3 regions of the Mycobacterium sp. NTMscope_MAC_269 genome follow, and region 1 is predicted to be linked to each of the others. Evidence: predicted binding sites of a transcription regulator. Region 1 holds the regulator's gene; each other region holds the start of a gene.
The links. Region 1 encodes LexA, which represses DNA repair genes until DNA is damaged. Its sites were predicted from a motif close to CGAACANNTGTTCG; they were not measured.

Region 1 (4,441 bases):
CCCATCGGCGGTGACGGCATCGTCCAGAACTTCGCCGGTGGCAAGGTGTTCTTCACCCCGGCCACCGGCGCGAACGCCCTCGAGACCGACATCTTGGCCAAATACGAGTCCCTCGGCGGCCCCGTCGGCAGCGGCCTCGGATTTCCCGTCACCAACGAAACCGACGGCGGAATCGGCCCGTCCAGCCGGATCTGCACCTTCTCGGCCGCCGACAAGCCGGTGATCTTCCGGACCGCCGAGCACGGCGCGTTCGTCGTGCGCGGGGCGATGAAGGCGGCCTGGGACAAACTGCGCGGGCCGGCGGGCAAACTCGGCGCTCCGGTCGGCGACCAGGCCGTGGACGGCGACGTGATCTCGCAGCAGTTCACCGGCGGCAAGGTTTCGTGGAACCGGGCGAAGAACACGTTCACGACGGATCCGTCCAACCTCGCGCCGTTGTTGAGCGGCCTGCAGGTGTCGGGTCAGAACCAGCCGAGCAACTCGGCCACATCGTCGCACGCCACCACGTTCGGCTGGCATTCGTGGTGGTGGCTGGCCGTCATTCCGGTGCTGGTGCTGCTGGTGGTGTTGGCGTGGGTGCTGTTCGGGTGGCGCCGGCGTCGCTCTGAGGCGGATGAGGCTGCCGGCTATGTGCCCGACCGCGGCTATGACGCGGCCGAGGCGCCCTGGGGCCCGGAGGACCCCGACCTCGCGACCGAGCATTTCGCGCTCGGGGGGTCGCACGAACCCGAGCAGGCGACCGATGGCGCGGGCACCGCGCGGGTCAGTTGGCAGCGTCAGGCGCCGTCGGAGAGCGACTACGGGATCGAGGAGGAAGACCCCGACGCGATCGACACCGATTCCATCCCCGTCGTCTCGGAGGAGATGCTGTCGGAGGCTGACTATCCCGATGCCGAAGCCGACTACACCGACTACACCGACGCCGTTCCCGAGGTCGCCGAGTCCGAGACCGCCGATGACGCCGCCTACGTCGACGCCGATTACGTTGATGCCGGCTATGCGGAGGAGGAGTACGTCGACGACGAGTATCCCGACGTCGCCGTCCCCCGCACCCCGCCCGATGCCGACGCCGTGACCGGCGCCCTGGAAACCGCCGCCCCCGAGGATGACTATCCCGACGTCGCCGTGCCGGATGCGGATGTCGAACCCGCAGACGATTTCGCCGCCGAGCGGGATTTCGTCGCCGAGCCAGGCGAGGCCGCGGCCGCCGCGGCCGGGGCCGGCGCCTTCGCCGGGGCGGCGCAGCGATCCAGCGGACGGCACGCCGCCGCGGACGCCGAAGACAGCTCGGAAAATGGGCTGGCGGGCCCGGATGGGCGCCCGACCATCCACCTGCCGCTCGACGACCCGTACCAGCCGCCCGACGGCTACCCGATCAAGGCGAGCGCTCGCTACGGCCTGTATTACACGCCGGGCAGCGACCTCTACCAGGACACGCTTCCCGAGATCTGGCTGTCCAGCGAAGAGGTCGCGGTGGCCAACGGCTTCACCAGGGCCGACTAGCCCCGGTCGCTAGACCTTGCGGATCACCGTGACGACCTTGCCCAGCACGGTCGCGTCGTTGCCCGGGATGGGGTCGAACGCCGGGTTGTGCGGCATCAGCCACACCTGACCGCCCGCGCGTTTGAACGTCTTGACGGTGGCCTCGCCGTCCAGCATCGCCGCGACGATGTCGCCGTTGTCGGCGACGTTCTGCTGGCGCACCACCACCCAGTCGCCGTCGCAGATCGCGGCCTCCACCATCGAGTCACCCACCACTTTGAGCAGGAAGAGCGTGCCCTCGCCGACCAGCTCGCGCGGCAGCGGAAACACGTCTTCGACCGCTTCTTCGGCAAGGATCGGCCCGCCGGCCGCGATGCGCCCGAGCACCGGGACGAACGTGGGTTCCGGCAGCGCGTCCGATCCGGCCACCTCGGTGGCGGGGGCCGCCACGTCGTCGTCGGCGCCGCGGACATCGACCGCCCGCGGGCGGTTGGGGTCGCGGCGCAAATATCCCTTGCGCTCCAGTGTGCGCAGCTGGTGTGCCACCGAGGACGTCGACGTCAGGCCGACGGCGTCGCCGATCTCGCGGATACTCGGGGGATAGCCGCGGCTGGTCACCGAGGCGCGGATGACATTCAAAATGGTGCGCTGCCGTTCGGTCAGCGCGGAATCCACGGAGTGCAGCCGGCCGCCGGCTCCGGCCGGGGAGATGTCGTTGCTGTCGCCCATGCCACTGAATGTAGCCGCACCGCCGACAAGAATCAAACATGTGTTCGACTAGCGTGTCGCGCGGTGTCCCGCAGCCCGGAAAAGCACCGCCATCGGCCGAATCACAAATGTGTAACTCTTGCGGAGATCGGGTATTTGTGCCTCGTGACAGTGATAAGGGCCGACGGACTTGTCGGTGGTGTGATCTAGCGTTCTGCTCGTGCGACACGCTTCGCTCAAATGTTCGGGTTTCGAACACACAAGCGATTAGAGTCGAACACACGAGCGAGAGCTAGTTGACCGGAGGAACGAAGATGACAGTCATCCACACGGTTGCGCCGCGTAGCAGCAGTCTTCGGCGCCCGATCAACGGACCGGTTCAGGGCGTTCGGTACGGCAGGGACGGCCTGGCCCGGTCCCGCAGGCCCGCGCCGTCGCGGCCGGCGGGCGCGTCGACGCGCTACTACGGCACCGGGGTCGCGATGTCTGTCGCTCCGCACCGCAGGCGCTCCGTCACCTGGGCAACGACGGTCGGCCTGGCGCTGGCCGCCGGGGCGATCACGTTGTGGTTGGGCCTCGTCGCGAACGTAGGGCAGGTCCTCAACGGCGACTCCACGAATTCGGCCGCCCCGGTTCCGGACCGGCTCGCCGTCGTGCGGGTCGACGCGGGGGAGTCGCTGCAGGATGTCGCTCACCGGGTGGCGCCCGACGCTCCGGCCGCCCAGGTAGCCGACCGCATCCGTGAGCTCAACGACCTGAACTCGGCGACGCTGGTTGCCGGCCAAACGCTGATCGCCCCGATCGGCTGACGGTCGTTGTGCGGCAACGGCTCCGGCCCGACGGGTGCCCGCCGCCCTTGGCGCGGCCACGCGGACGGCGGCTCCGTTAGCCGTGCAGGTCAGCGCACAGGTACGCTCAAAGTTCTGCGGTACCTGGTTGTCGGCACGGTGAAGGAGCGGTCATGCACTGTCCCTTCTGCCGTCACCCGGATTCCCGGGTGATCGACTCGCGCGAAACCGACGAAGGGCAGGCCATCCGGCGCCGCCGATCGTGCCCGGAGTGCGGAAAACGTTTCACCACGGTGGAAACCGCGGTCCTGGCGGTGGTCAAGCGCAGCGGCGTCACCGAGCCCTTCAGCAGGGAGAAGGTCATCAGCGGGGTCCGCCGGGCCTGTCAGGGCCGTCAGGTCGATGACGACGCACTGAACTTGCTGGCCCAGCAGGTCGAAGACACCGTGCGCGCCGTCGCCTCCCCGGAGGTCCCCAGCCACGAGGTGGGCCTGGCCATCCTGGGGCCGTTGCGCGATCTCGACGAGGTGGCGTACTTGCGGTTCGCGTCCGTGTACCGCTCCTTCGAGTCCGCGGACGACTTCGAGCGTGAGATCCAGGCGCTTCGTGAGCACCGCGGGGTGGCCACCCCGGGCTGATGACCTCGCCGGGTTGGTTCACGTCCCCCCGCTAGGCTCAGTTGCATGCCCACCGAGTTGCATCCCGACCTCGCGGCCCTGGCCCCACTCCTCGGCACCTGGACCGGTCAGGGCGCGGGCAAGTACCCGACGATCCCGCCCTTCGACTACCTCGAAGAAGTCACGTTCGCCCATGTGGGCAAACCGTTTTTGGCCTACGCCCAGAAAACCAAGGCGGTCGCCGACGGCAAGCCGTTGCACGCCGAGTCGGGATATCTCCGCGTGCCGCAGCCGGGCCACGTCGAACTGGTGTTGGCCCATCCGAGTGGCATCACCGAGATCGAGGTCGGCACCTATTCGGTCACCGGCGAGCTCATCGAAATGCAGATGTCCACCACCGCGGTCGGCCTGACTCCCACCGCCAAAGAGGTGACGGGACTTGGGCGTTCGTTCCGCATCGATGGCGACGAGCTGTCCTACACGGTGCAGATGGGTGCGGTCGGCCAGCCGCTGCAGGACCACCTCGCCGCGGTGTTGCACCGGCAGCGCTGAGCGTCTAGGCGCCGGCGGGCGCGGTCAGTCCAGCTGTCGCACACCGTCGTTGACCACCCGCCCGGCCACCGCGACCCAGCCCTGCGCGCTCCAGGTGGTTTCGATGACGGATCCGTTGCCCTGGGTGATCCGCAGGTTTTGGCTCAGGTAGTCGGTGATCCGCATCGCGGCCGAACCGGTCGCCTCGTCTTCTGGCACACCGAGGTTGGCGGCGAACATGCGCACCCGCAGCGACCCGGTCGCCCGGTCGGTCCAGGCCCACAGGTAGTGCGCCGTGTCGTCGGGGAAGTCCGT
Region 2 (4,441 bases), 200 kb from region 1:
CGGTGGTGAATACCGGCTTGCCGCGCTGCACCCCGCGCAGCCCAGCTTTGCGCATCAACCTGCGAGTTTGTTCTCTACCTAGTGTCCAGCCACGCCGGGTCATGGCCTGATGCATCTTCTTGACGCCATAGACCGAGTAATTCTGCTGGTGCACCGCCTGCAGGTCGGCGATCAGTTGCTCATCGCGAATCTCACGATCTGAGGGCGGCCGGGTCAACGCTGCGCGATACCCCCGTGAGGTGAAAAATCCCGGGATTGGCGCCCGCAAGACACGGCAGATGAGCTCGACCCCGAACTGATCGCGATGCGCGTCGATGAAGGCGATCATTTCGGTGCGGGGCGGTCGAGCTCCGCTGCGAAAAACGCGGATGCAGACTTCAAAATCTCATTGGCCCTACGCAATTCGAGATTCTCTCGCCTAAGGCGGCGTATCTCGGCGTGCTCAGAACTGGTCGTGCCGGGACGCTCCCCGGTATCGACCTGCGCTTTGCGCCGCCATCGACGCACCGACTCCTGCGCAATACCGAGTTTGCTGGCCACCGACCTGATGGCCTCAAACTCCGATATATCCGAGGTTTCCAACATGGTGTCCAACAACCGCAACGCACGAGAGCGAAACTCCGGCGGATACTGACGGGGCATAGCTTCCAATCCTCCTATAAGGATCGGAACAAAACCTGGGGTACTTCAGGGCAGGGTGGGACAGCGGGTGGGGGTTGGGTTGGTGGGTGTGCCAGCGGTGCTGCGCGTAGCTGTTGGCCGGTGCTGTCGGTGACGAGGAGGGCGTCGGCGGGTCCGGTGATGGTGATCTCGCCGCGGTGGTGCAGCCGGTGGTGGTAGGGGCAGACCAGCACCAGGTTGGCCAACTCGGTGGGGCCGCCGTCTTCCCAGTGCCAGATGTGGTGGGCGTGCAGCCCGCGGGTGGCCCCACACCCGGGTATTGCGCACATGGGGTCGCGGTGCTCGAGGGCACGGCGAAGCCGCCGGCTGATGATCCGGGTGGTGCGCCCGGCGCCGATGGGTTCGCCGTGGCGTTCGAACCAGACTTCGCAGGTGGCATCACAGGTCAGGTATTGGCGTTCGGCATCAGGTAGCAGTGGACCCAGATGCAGTGCCGCAGCACGCTGGGCGACGTCGAGGTGGGCGACCACGGTGGTGTGCTGCCCGTGCGGGCGGCGGGTGGCCTCGGCGTCCCATCCCGTCTCGATCAGGCGCATGAACGCGTCGGCGGTGCTCGACAACGGCGGCCGCTGTGCTGAAGCGCCCCGGTCGCCGGTGCCCTGGCCATTGTCGTGGTCGTGTTTCCATTCGGCGATCAGCGCATCCCGGTGAGATGCCAACGCGGCGTCGAATTTCGCCGCCTCGTGGTGGGCAAGGGTGATCCGATAGCAGCTGCCCGCCTCGGTGGTGGTCGTGGTGATCGAACGCTCGGGCCCAGACTCAGGGCGGGGTTCGGGTTGGGGTCGGGGTTCGAGTCTGATCGCGGTGCGCAGCTGGTTGACCGTGGCGACCGCGGCGAGTTGGGCGTAGTGCGCATCAGATCCTTTGCCCGCGTGGGCGGCGATGACCCCGACCTGATCCAGCGACAGCCGGCCCTCACCCATACCCGCCGCGCAGCGCGGGAATTCCTCGAGTCGGTGGGCGATGGTGGCGATGGTGTGGGCGGTGCCCGGCGAGCAGCCCAGCTTCCAGGCCACCAACGCCGGCACCGAGCGCGCCCCGGTGATCCCGCCCAGCCCGTCGTGGTCGATCTCGGCGATGATCGCCACGATGCGCGCATCGATCGCGTTGCGCTGACCGGCCAACTCCGCCAACTCCTCAAACAACACCCCCACACGCTCGGCAGGACTCAACCCCACGGCGTCAGCAGATGCGATCGAAGACATAACGACATCATGGCAGCGGGGTACGACAAGTTTCGGCCGTCGATCCGCGCCGATGCTCGACCGCTCGCCATCCACCCTGCGAAAAGCTCTTCCGCCGGCGCTGAGGCCCGCAGCCTGACATCGAAAGACTTTGGGCGGCAACGCCATTGACGAGACGACCACGGTGTGGCGTAGCCAGCAGCTGCGCGGGTATCCGATGGCTCCGGGCGCGCAACGCCGAGCCCAGTCGACCGGAAAAGGCCAAATACGCCACCGCGGAACGTACCTTGAAGATCTGACCGGAAGAAGAGGGGGGTATCCGCGCGGTCGCCGACGTCGATAGGAGAACGGCCATGACGGTAGAGAACCTGTTCGACGTTCCCGAGGCCGCGACCGACCTGGTCGCCCTGCTCGCCGACGAGGGCGTCGCACACTTCTTCATCAATCCCGGGACGGATTCCGCCCCGATCCAGGAAGCGCTGGCGGCGGCCCGCGCGGCCGGCACACCGAGCCCGCAGGCGGTGCTGTGTGTCCACGAGAGCATCGCCTTGGCGGCGGCCATCGGTCACCACATGGCCAGCGGCCGTCCGCAGGCGGTCATGGTGCACGTCGATGCCGGGACGCTGAACCTGGGCTGTCAGCTGCACAACGCCCAGCGCAACGCGACGCCGGTGGTGGTGTTCGCCGGCCGCACGCCCTACAGTTCGGCGCCGGAGGTCCGCGGCCATCGCGACACCTACATCCATTGGCAGCAGGAGCAACTCGACCAGCCGGCCGTCGTGCGCAACTACGCCAAATGGCACATGGAGGTTCCGCGCGGCCGTGAGCTGGCGCCGATCGTCCGGCGGGCGTTCCAGGTCGCCCGATCCAGTCCTTCCGGCCCCGCCTACGTCATGCTGCCGCGGGAAGCCCTGATGGAGCCTGGCAGCCGTGCGTTGCCGCGGCGGCTGCCGCCGGCCGTTCCGCCCGGCCCGGACCCCGGTGCCCTGGGCCGGTTGGCCGGGATCCTGGTCGCCGGGCAGCGGGTCGTCATTGTCACGTCCAGGACCGCGGCGGAGCCCGGGGCCGCGATCGTGCTGGCTCGCATCGCCGAGTTGCTCGGGGCGCCGGTGATCGATCAGGGCGACCGTGCCAACCTACCGCTCGGGCACCCCCTGCACGTGGTCGGCGACGCGGGCCCGCTCGAAACCGCCGACACCGTGCTGCTGCTGGACTCCGAAGTGCCCTGGGTGCCCGCGCAGCTCGCCCCGCCCGCGGATGCCCGCGTGGTGCAGATCGACGCGGACCCCGTCAAGGCCAGCATGCCGTTGTGGTCCTATCCGGTCGAGATCGCGCTGACCGCCGACACCCGGGTGACGCTGCTGCTGCTCGAGCAGACCCTGCTGCGGCTGGCCACCGACGAGCTACGCGAGAAATGGGGCGCGCGGCGGCAAGCGGCCGAATCCGATGTCGCGCAACGCCGCAGGGAGGCGATTCGCCGGGCCGCGTCCGATCGTCCGGCGGACGTACCCGACGCGATGTTGGCCGCGCTGGGCGGCGCGCTGCCGGAAAACGCCGTCGTCGTCCAGGAGGCGGTGACCAACCGGCCCGCCGTGGCCCGGCAGGTCCAGCGACCGCCGGGGCAGTTCTTCGACACGGGCGCACCGGCATTGGGCTGGGCGCTCGGCGGCGCTTTCGGGGTCAAACTGGCCAGGCCGCAGGCGCCCGTCGTCGCGATCTGCGGCGACGGTTCGTTCAACTTCGGTGTGCCCACCGCCGCGTTGTGGTCGGCGCATCGCCATGGCGCGCCGTTCGTGACGGTGGTCTTGAACAACCACTCGTACCTGGCCTCCAGGCTGCCCGTCGCGGAGCTGTACCAGCAGGGAATATCGGTGCGGGAAAACGACTTTCCCGAAACCCGGCTCACGCCGGACACCGACTACGCCGCCCTGGCGCGGGCGTGCGGGGGCAGCGGACGCAGTGTGGCCACGCCGACGGAGATGCGTGAGGCCATCGGATGGGCGCTCGCCGAGGCCGACCAGGGCCGGTGCGCGGTGCTGGACGTGCAGCTGCCGCAACCCTGAAACGCGTCAGTGCCGATGCCCCGATCCGTCGGCACCGGGGGAGCCGCCCATCATGCGCAGCATCGGCAAGCCCCCGGAGGTGATGAACCGGACCACGAGGATGACCGCGAGCGCCAGGAACGCGATGTTGAGGAACGTCGTGTAGTTCCATGAGATCGACGCCTCCAGCACGGTCGCGTTGCGCTGCGCCGGAATGAGACCGGTTGTGCCGAAAATCAATTCGACCAGATATCCGGCGGCGACCATCGCGGCGTAGAAGGTGCCCAGCAACGTCAGCATCATCTTGGTGCCGTAGTACTTGCGGTAGATGTTCAGGATCGGCAGGATCAACAGGTCGGCGTAAATGAACGCGATGACGCCCCCGAAGCTGATGCCCCCGTTCCACAGCACCGCGGCCAGCGGGACGTTGCCGATCGAGCACACAAACGAAACGATCGCCACGACCGGGCCCACGAGCGGGCCCCACAGCGCCGACCAGACCGGATGATCCACCAAAAAGAAGCTCTGCCAGAA
Region 3 (4,441 bases), 600 kb from region 1:
TAGGCCCAGCGCGGCCGCAAACGATCTGGCGATCAGCGTCTTGCCGAGGCCAGGCAGGTCCTCGATGAGGATGTGGCCGCGCGCGAGAACCGCGGTGAGGATGAGCTTGAGCGCGGAGCGCTTCCCCACCACCACGCGTTCTATCTCGTCGAGAATCGCCTCGCAGTGTGCGGTCGTGGTTGCCGCCGGCAGCGTCATGTCCGGATCGCGCCCCCTGTCATACCTGCTCCAACTTTCGCAGAATCTCTTCCAGCGCCGCCCGGCCCGGTCCCGGATGGCGGTCACCGTTGCGCATGACGTTGTTGGGGTTCACCCAGTCCCACAGTTCGACACCGAAGAGCATTCGGCCGGTCGCGTGGAACGCCGCACGGTCTTTGGCTTGCCTTTGGCCCGTGGCGATTTCGTAGCGTCGGGCCAGCATCGGCCGCAGATGCCGGTCCCAGTCGGCCCGGGTGGCCTCCGACCAGCGGATCGTCGTCTCAGTGGTGGTAAGCCAGCGGCGCAACGAATCCCCGAGGTCGTCGGCGTCCGGCTCGGTGTCGGGCTCGAGTCCGCGCCCCAGGGTGCGCCGCAGGCTGAGCAGCACCAGGGCCAGGCCGATGCCGGAGGCCGCCAACACGAGTCGGCGGTCCTGCTGCGTCAGCGCCAGCAGCTCGATGCCGATGATGAGGAAAATCCCCAGGGCCGTGGTCTTTTTCATGCGGCGCTCCGCGATCGGAGTTCGTCGAGGACCAATCGAAGCACGCGCACCGCCTCGTCGCGGTGGCCCTCGTTCATCACGTGCGGGCTGAACCGCGCCTCGGTGAACAGGTTCACCAATTCGACGGCGTTATCGGCGTGCAGGGCATGGTGTTCGACGGCGCGGGCCAACACCTCGGACGGGGTGTCGAAGTCCTGGGGGACGGCGCCGGGAACATGCGCGAGTTCGCGTTCCATCGCGGCGTAGCAGGCGATGATCGCCTCGCGCGGTTCGCGGCGCAGGTCCGTCATCTCGGCCAGTCCGCGTTCGGCCGCCCGGGCCAACGACCGCGAAGGGGCCCGCGGCGCCGGGGGCTCGGCCGGGTCGTCGGCGATGCCGGGCGGCACCGGACGCCACCGTCGCCTCGCCGTGGCGACCGTTCCGGCGACGATCATCAACAACATCGCGACCGTGGCGGCGAGCAAGGCGCCCAGCATGTTCTGCGAGCCGTCGCGCGGACGGTGCTGATTCTGCTGCGGCGGCGGTGTGGCCCCCGGCGACGAGGGAGGGGCGCCGGTCTCGGATGGCGACGACGGGGGCGTGACGCCGTGCGCCGCCAAGAGTCGGGCCAGCAGCATCACGATCAACAGCCAGGCCACGATCACCGCGAGGCCGATCAGCAACACGCGCCAGCTCGGTCGGCCCCGTCCGGTACCGAGCATGTCGGATAGTGCGCCGGCGGATGGCGCGGGCACCCGTGGATCTCGCAACCGCGCGACGACCGCGATGGCGACCAATGCGAGCGTCGCCGCCAGCATCGTGACCACGAACACCATCGCCGCCCGGCCCCCCGACTCGCTGCGCGCGACGTGGTGTTGGGCCGGGAGATACCCGCGCAGGGCGGCCGCGACCACGAGCAGAAGGACGATCAGGGCCACGACCCGCCCTGTCGGCTTGTCCATACCAGGCATGGGCACACCACTCAACCGGTTGCCTGCCGCCGTTGCGGCACTAACTTTGCTCATACTTGCACGTCAGGCGGCCCCAGTGCCAGGACTGGCGCCGTCGCTTATCCACAGTCGGCGGTTCATCCACAGATTGCCCTCGCCGTATGTCCATCGAACACATATTCGATACCGTCGTCTGCATGGGCGCCTTCTGGAACTCGGCGCAGGCGCAGGAGCGGCTCGGCGCTGCGCTCGACGCGATCGACGCGGCCCACGACGTGCTGCGCCAGACCTCATCGGATGTGGTCGGTAACGCCTTTCGGGTCGAGGTCGCCGAACGCCTGGAGATCCAGCACCGCACCAACCGGGGTCTGATGTATCGGGTCTTCGGTGAGATCGCCGACCCCCCGGACGGCCCCGGGTCGGTGCCGTCGGTGCGCACCACGCTGTGGGCGCGACTTCGTATCACGCCCAAGGAGATCACCCGCCGCTTCAAACTCGCCGCCCGTATTCAGCCGCGGCGTTCCCTGACCGGTTTACCGCTGGAACCCGAGTTCCCGGCCTTGTCGGCGGCGGTGTCAGCCGGCACGGTCGGCGAGGACCACATCCGCGCCGTGTGCGCCGCTGTCGACACGTTGCCCTCCCGCGTCTCCCCCGCCGACGCGGCAGACGCCGAGCGCAGGCTGGTGCAACACGCGGCGACAGTGGACGCAGCCGTGGTCACCAAACTGGGCCGGCGCATTGCCGACTACCTAAATCCGGACGGTCTTTTCAACGACGTCGACCGGGCCCGCCGCCGTGGGCTGCACCTCGGCCCTCAGGGCCCAGACGGAATGTCACGACTGTCCGGTCTGCTGGATCCCGAGACCCGCGCCTATTTTGAAGCCGTCGAGGCGGCCGTGCGGCCCGGCCGCCATCAGCCCGATAGTGCGGATGGCGATACCGAGGCGCGCGATGAGCGCACACCGGCCCAGCGCTGCCACGACGCCCTCAAGATCGGCCTGGAATCGGCCATCGGCTCCGGTCAACTCGGCGTGCACCGCGGTCATCCCGTCACGGTGATCGCCACCACCACGCTCGCCGAACTCGACCAGGCCGCGCACGCCGCCGTCGACTCGTCGGTCCCGATGCCTACACCCGCGCACACCGGCGGTGGCTCGCGCCTGCCCATGCCGGATCTGCTTCGCATGGCGTCCAAGGCAATTCACTATCTGGCCGTGTTCGACGAGCACACCGGGCGTCCGTTGTATTTGGGCCGCCAAAAACGGATCGCGACCGCAGATCAACGGATCATCTGCTATGCGCGCGACCGCGGATGCACCCGGCCCAATTGCCTCGAACCCGGTTATCACTGCGAGGTCCATCATGCGCCCGAGTGGGCGGACGGGGGCCGGACCGACGCGGACAAGCTGTTTTTCGCCTGCGGCTCCGACCACCGCGCGGCGAGCCGGGGCGAATGGCGAACCGCGGTCTCCGGCAATGGGCGCCTAGGCTGGACCGACGGGGCCGGACCGCCGGGCATCAATCACGCGCACCATCCCGACGAGCTACTTCGCGGCGACCCCGATCCCCCTGCAGGCGATTGATGGTGCGCACAAACGCCATGGCGGCACGCCAAACGTGAGAAACTGCGCGGATGCCGCCCTATCGCGATCTCGGCGCGTTCAACGACCGCGCGACCGGTTATGACGGCGGCTGGCGGGGCCGGCTGCATCACACGATCTCCGACCGCACCGCGGACCTGGCGGTGCGGACGGTTCCGGTCGCCGAGAGCATTCTCGATGTGGGTTGCGGGACCGGCTATCTGCTACACGCGCTCGCCGACCGGTACCCGGACGCCCAGCGGCTCGCCGGCGTCGACGCCGCACCCCAGATGGTAGAGGTCGCGCAGTCCGGTGCGCGCGAAGATCGGTTGAGCTTCACCCACGGAGTGGCGGAAAGGCTCGACTACCCCGAGGACACCTTCGACCTGATCGTCAGCACAACATCATTCGATCACTGGTCCGACCAGCAGGCGGGCCTCATCGATTGCGCCCGGGTGTTGCGACCGGGCGGCCACCTCGTGCTGGTCGATCAGTTCTCGTTGCTGCTGATGCCGACCCTGGTGTCCAGCCGCCGGGGAAAAGCGCGCACCAGGCGCCGCGTCGATCGACTGCTGCAACACGCGGGATTTGAGTCGCCGCAATGGCACAGGCTGCATGCCGTGATCATCAACGCGGTGACGGCGACCTCCCCCGCCTAGCCGAGCGCGAACGGCCGGAAGCTGCCGTCGAGCACCTGCAGGTGGCCGATGGTGCGTCCGGTGACCTTGCCGGGGTCGACGAGCGCCAATTCCACCGCCGCACGGGCGAATTCATCCGCGGAGGCGGTGTCATCGAAGTTGCGGGCATAGTAGGACAACCCCGGCGTGAGGATCGGCTTGGACGGCGACAGCGCATTGACGGCGATGTTGTGGTCGGTGAGATCGAACGCCGCGCACTGGGTCAGATGCTCCAGCGCGGCCTTGGAGCCGCCGTAGCCGGGCAGCACACCGCCGCTGCGGTCGGCGTACGGGCCATCACCGGGCAATCGCGACGCGACCGAGGTGATGTTGACGATCGACCCGCCGCCCGCCTCGATCATGTCGGGGCACACCAGCTGCATCAGTTCGTAAGCCGCGAACACCGCGATATCGAAATGCCGGCGATATGCGTGCAGGGGCGTGCTGACGAACCCCGGCCAGCCGGGCTTGGCGGCGCCACTCGGCGGTTTGGCGGACTTGGTGCGCGGTTCGGCGCCAGGCACAGGCGGACGGCCAGGCGCGGTGAAGGCCGCG

Region 2: the regulator LexA is predicted to act here: its motif matches at 1,966-1,979, upstream of ACZ50Z_RS03075 (HNH endonuclease signature motif containing protein).
Region 3: the regulator LexA is predicted to act here: its motif matches at 1,799-1,812, upstream of ACZ50Z_RS01095 (HNH endonuclease signature motif containing protein).

What each region holds. Positions count from the first base shown of each region.
Region 1 is NZ_OZ335668.1:822,361-826,801, forward strand. It holds gene ACZ50Z_RS04080 (LGFP repeat-containing protein) at 1-1,503, shown strand, start outside; gene lexA (transcriptional repressor LexA) at 1,513-2,211, opposite strand; gene ACZ50Z_RS04090 (LysM peptidoglycan-binding domain-containing protein) at 2,505-2,999, shown strand; gene nrdR (transcriptional regulator NrdR) at 3,152-3,616, shown strand; gene ACZ50Z_RS04100 (peroxynitrite isomerase) at 3,662-4,147, shown strand; gene ACZ50Z_RS04105 (PhzF family phenazine biosynthesis protein) at 4,172-4,441, opposite strand, start outside.
Region 2 is NZ_OZ335668.1:620,582-625,022, forward strand. It holds one part of gene ACZ50Z_RS03070 (IS3 family transposase) at 1-357, opposite strand, end outside; AL1L pseudoknot at 251-367, opposite strand; one part of gene ACZ50Z_RS03070 (IS3 family transposase) at 357-642, opposite strand; gene ACZ50Z_RS03075 (HNH endonuclease signature motif containing protein) at 657-1,886, opposite strand; gene ACZ50Z_RS03080 (thiamine pyrophosphate-requiring protein) at 2,219-3,928, shown strand; gene ACZ50Z_RS03085 (permease) at 3,935-4,441, opposite strand, start outside.
Region 3 is NZ_OZ335668.1:223,571-228,011, reverse strand. It holds gene ACZ50Z_RS01110 (AAA family ATPase) at 1-198, opposite strand, end outside; gene ACZ50Z_RS01105 (hypothetical protein) at 218-700, opposite strand; gene ACZ50Z_RS01100 (DUF4129 domain-containing protein) at 697-1,641, opposite strand; gene ACZ50Z_RS01095 (HNH endonuclease signature motif containing protein) at 1,827-3,212, shown strand; gene ACZ50Z_RS01090 (class I SAM-dependent methyltransferase) at 3,263-3,868, shown strand; gene ACZ50Z_RS01085 (SDR family NAD(P)-dependent oxidoreductase) at 3,865-4,441, opposite strand, start outside.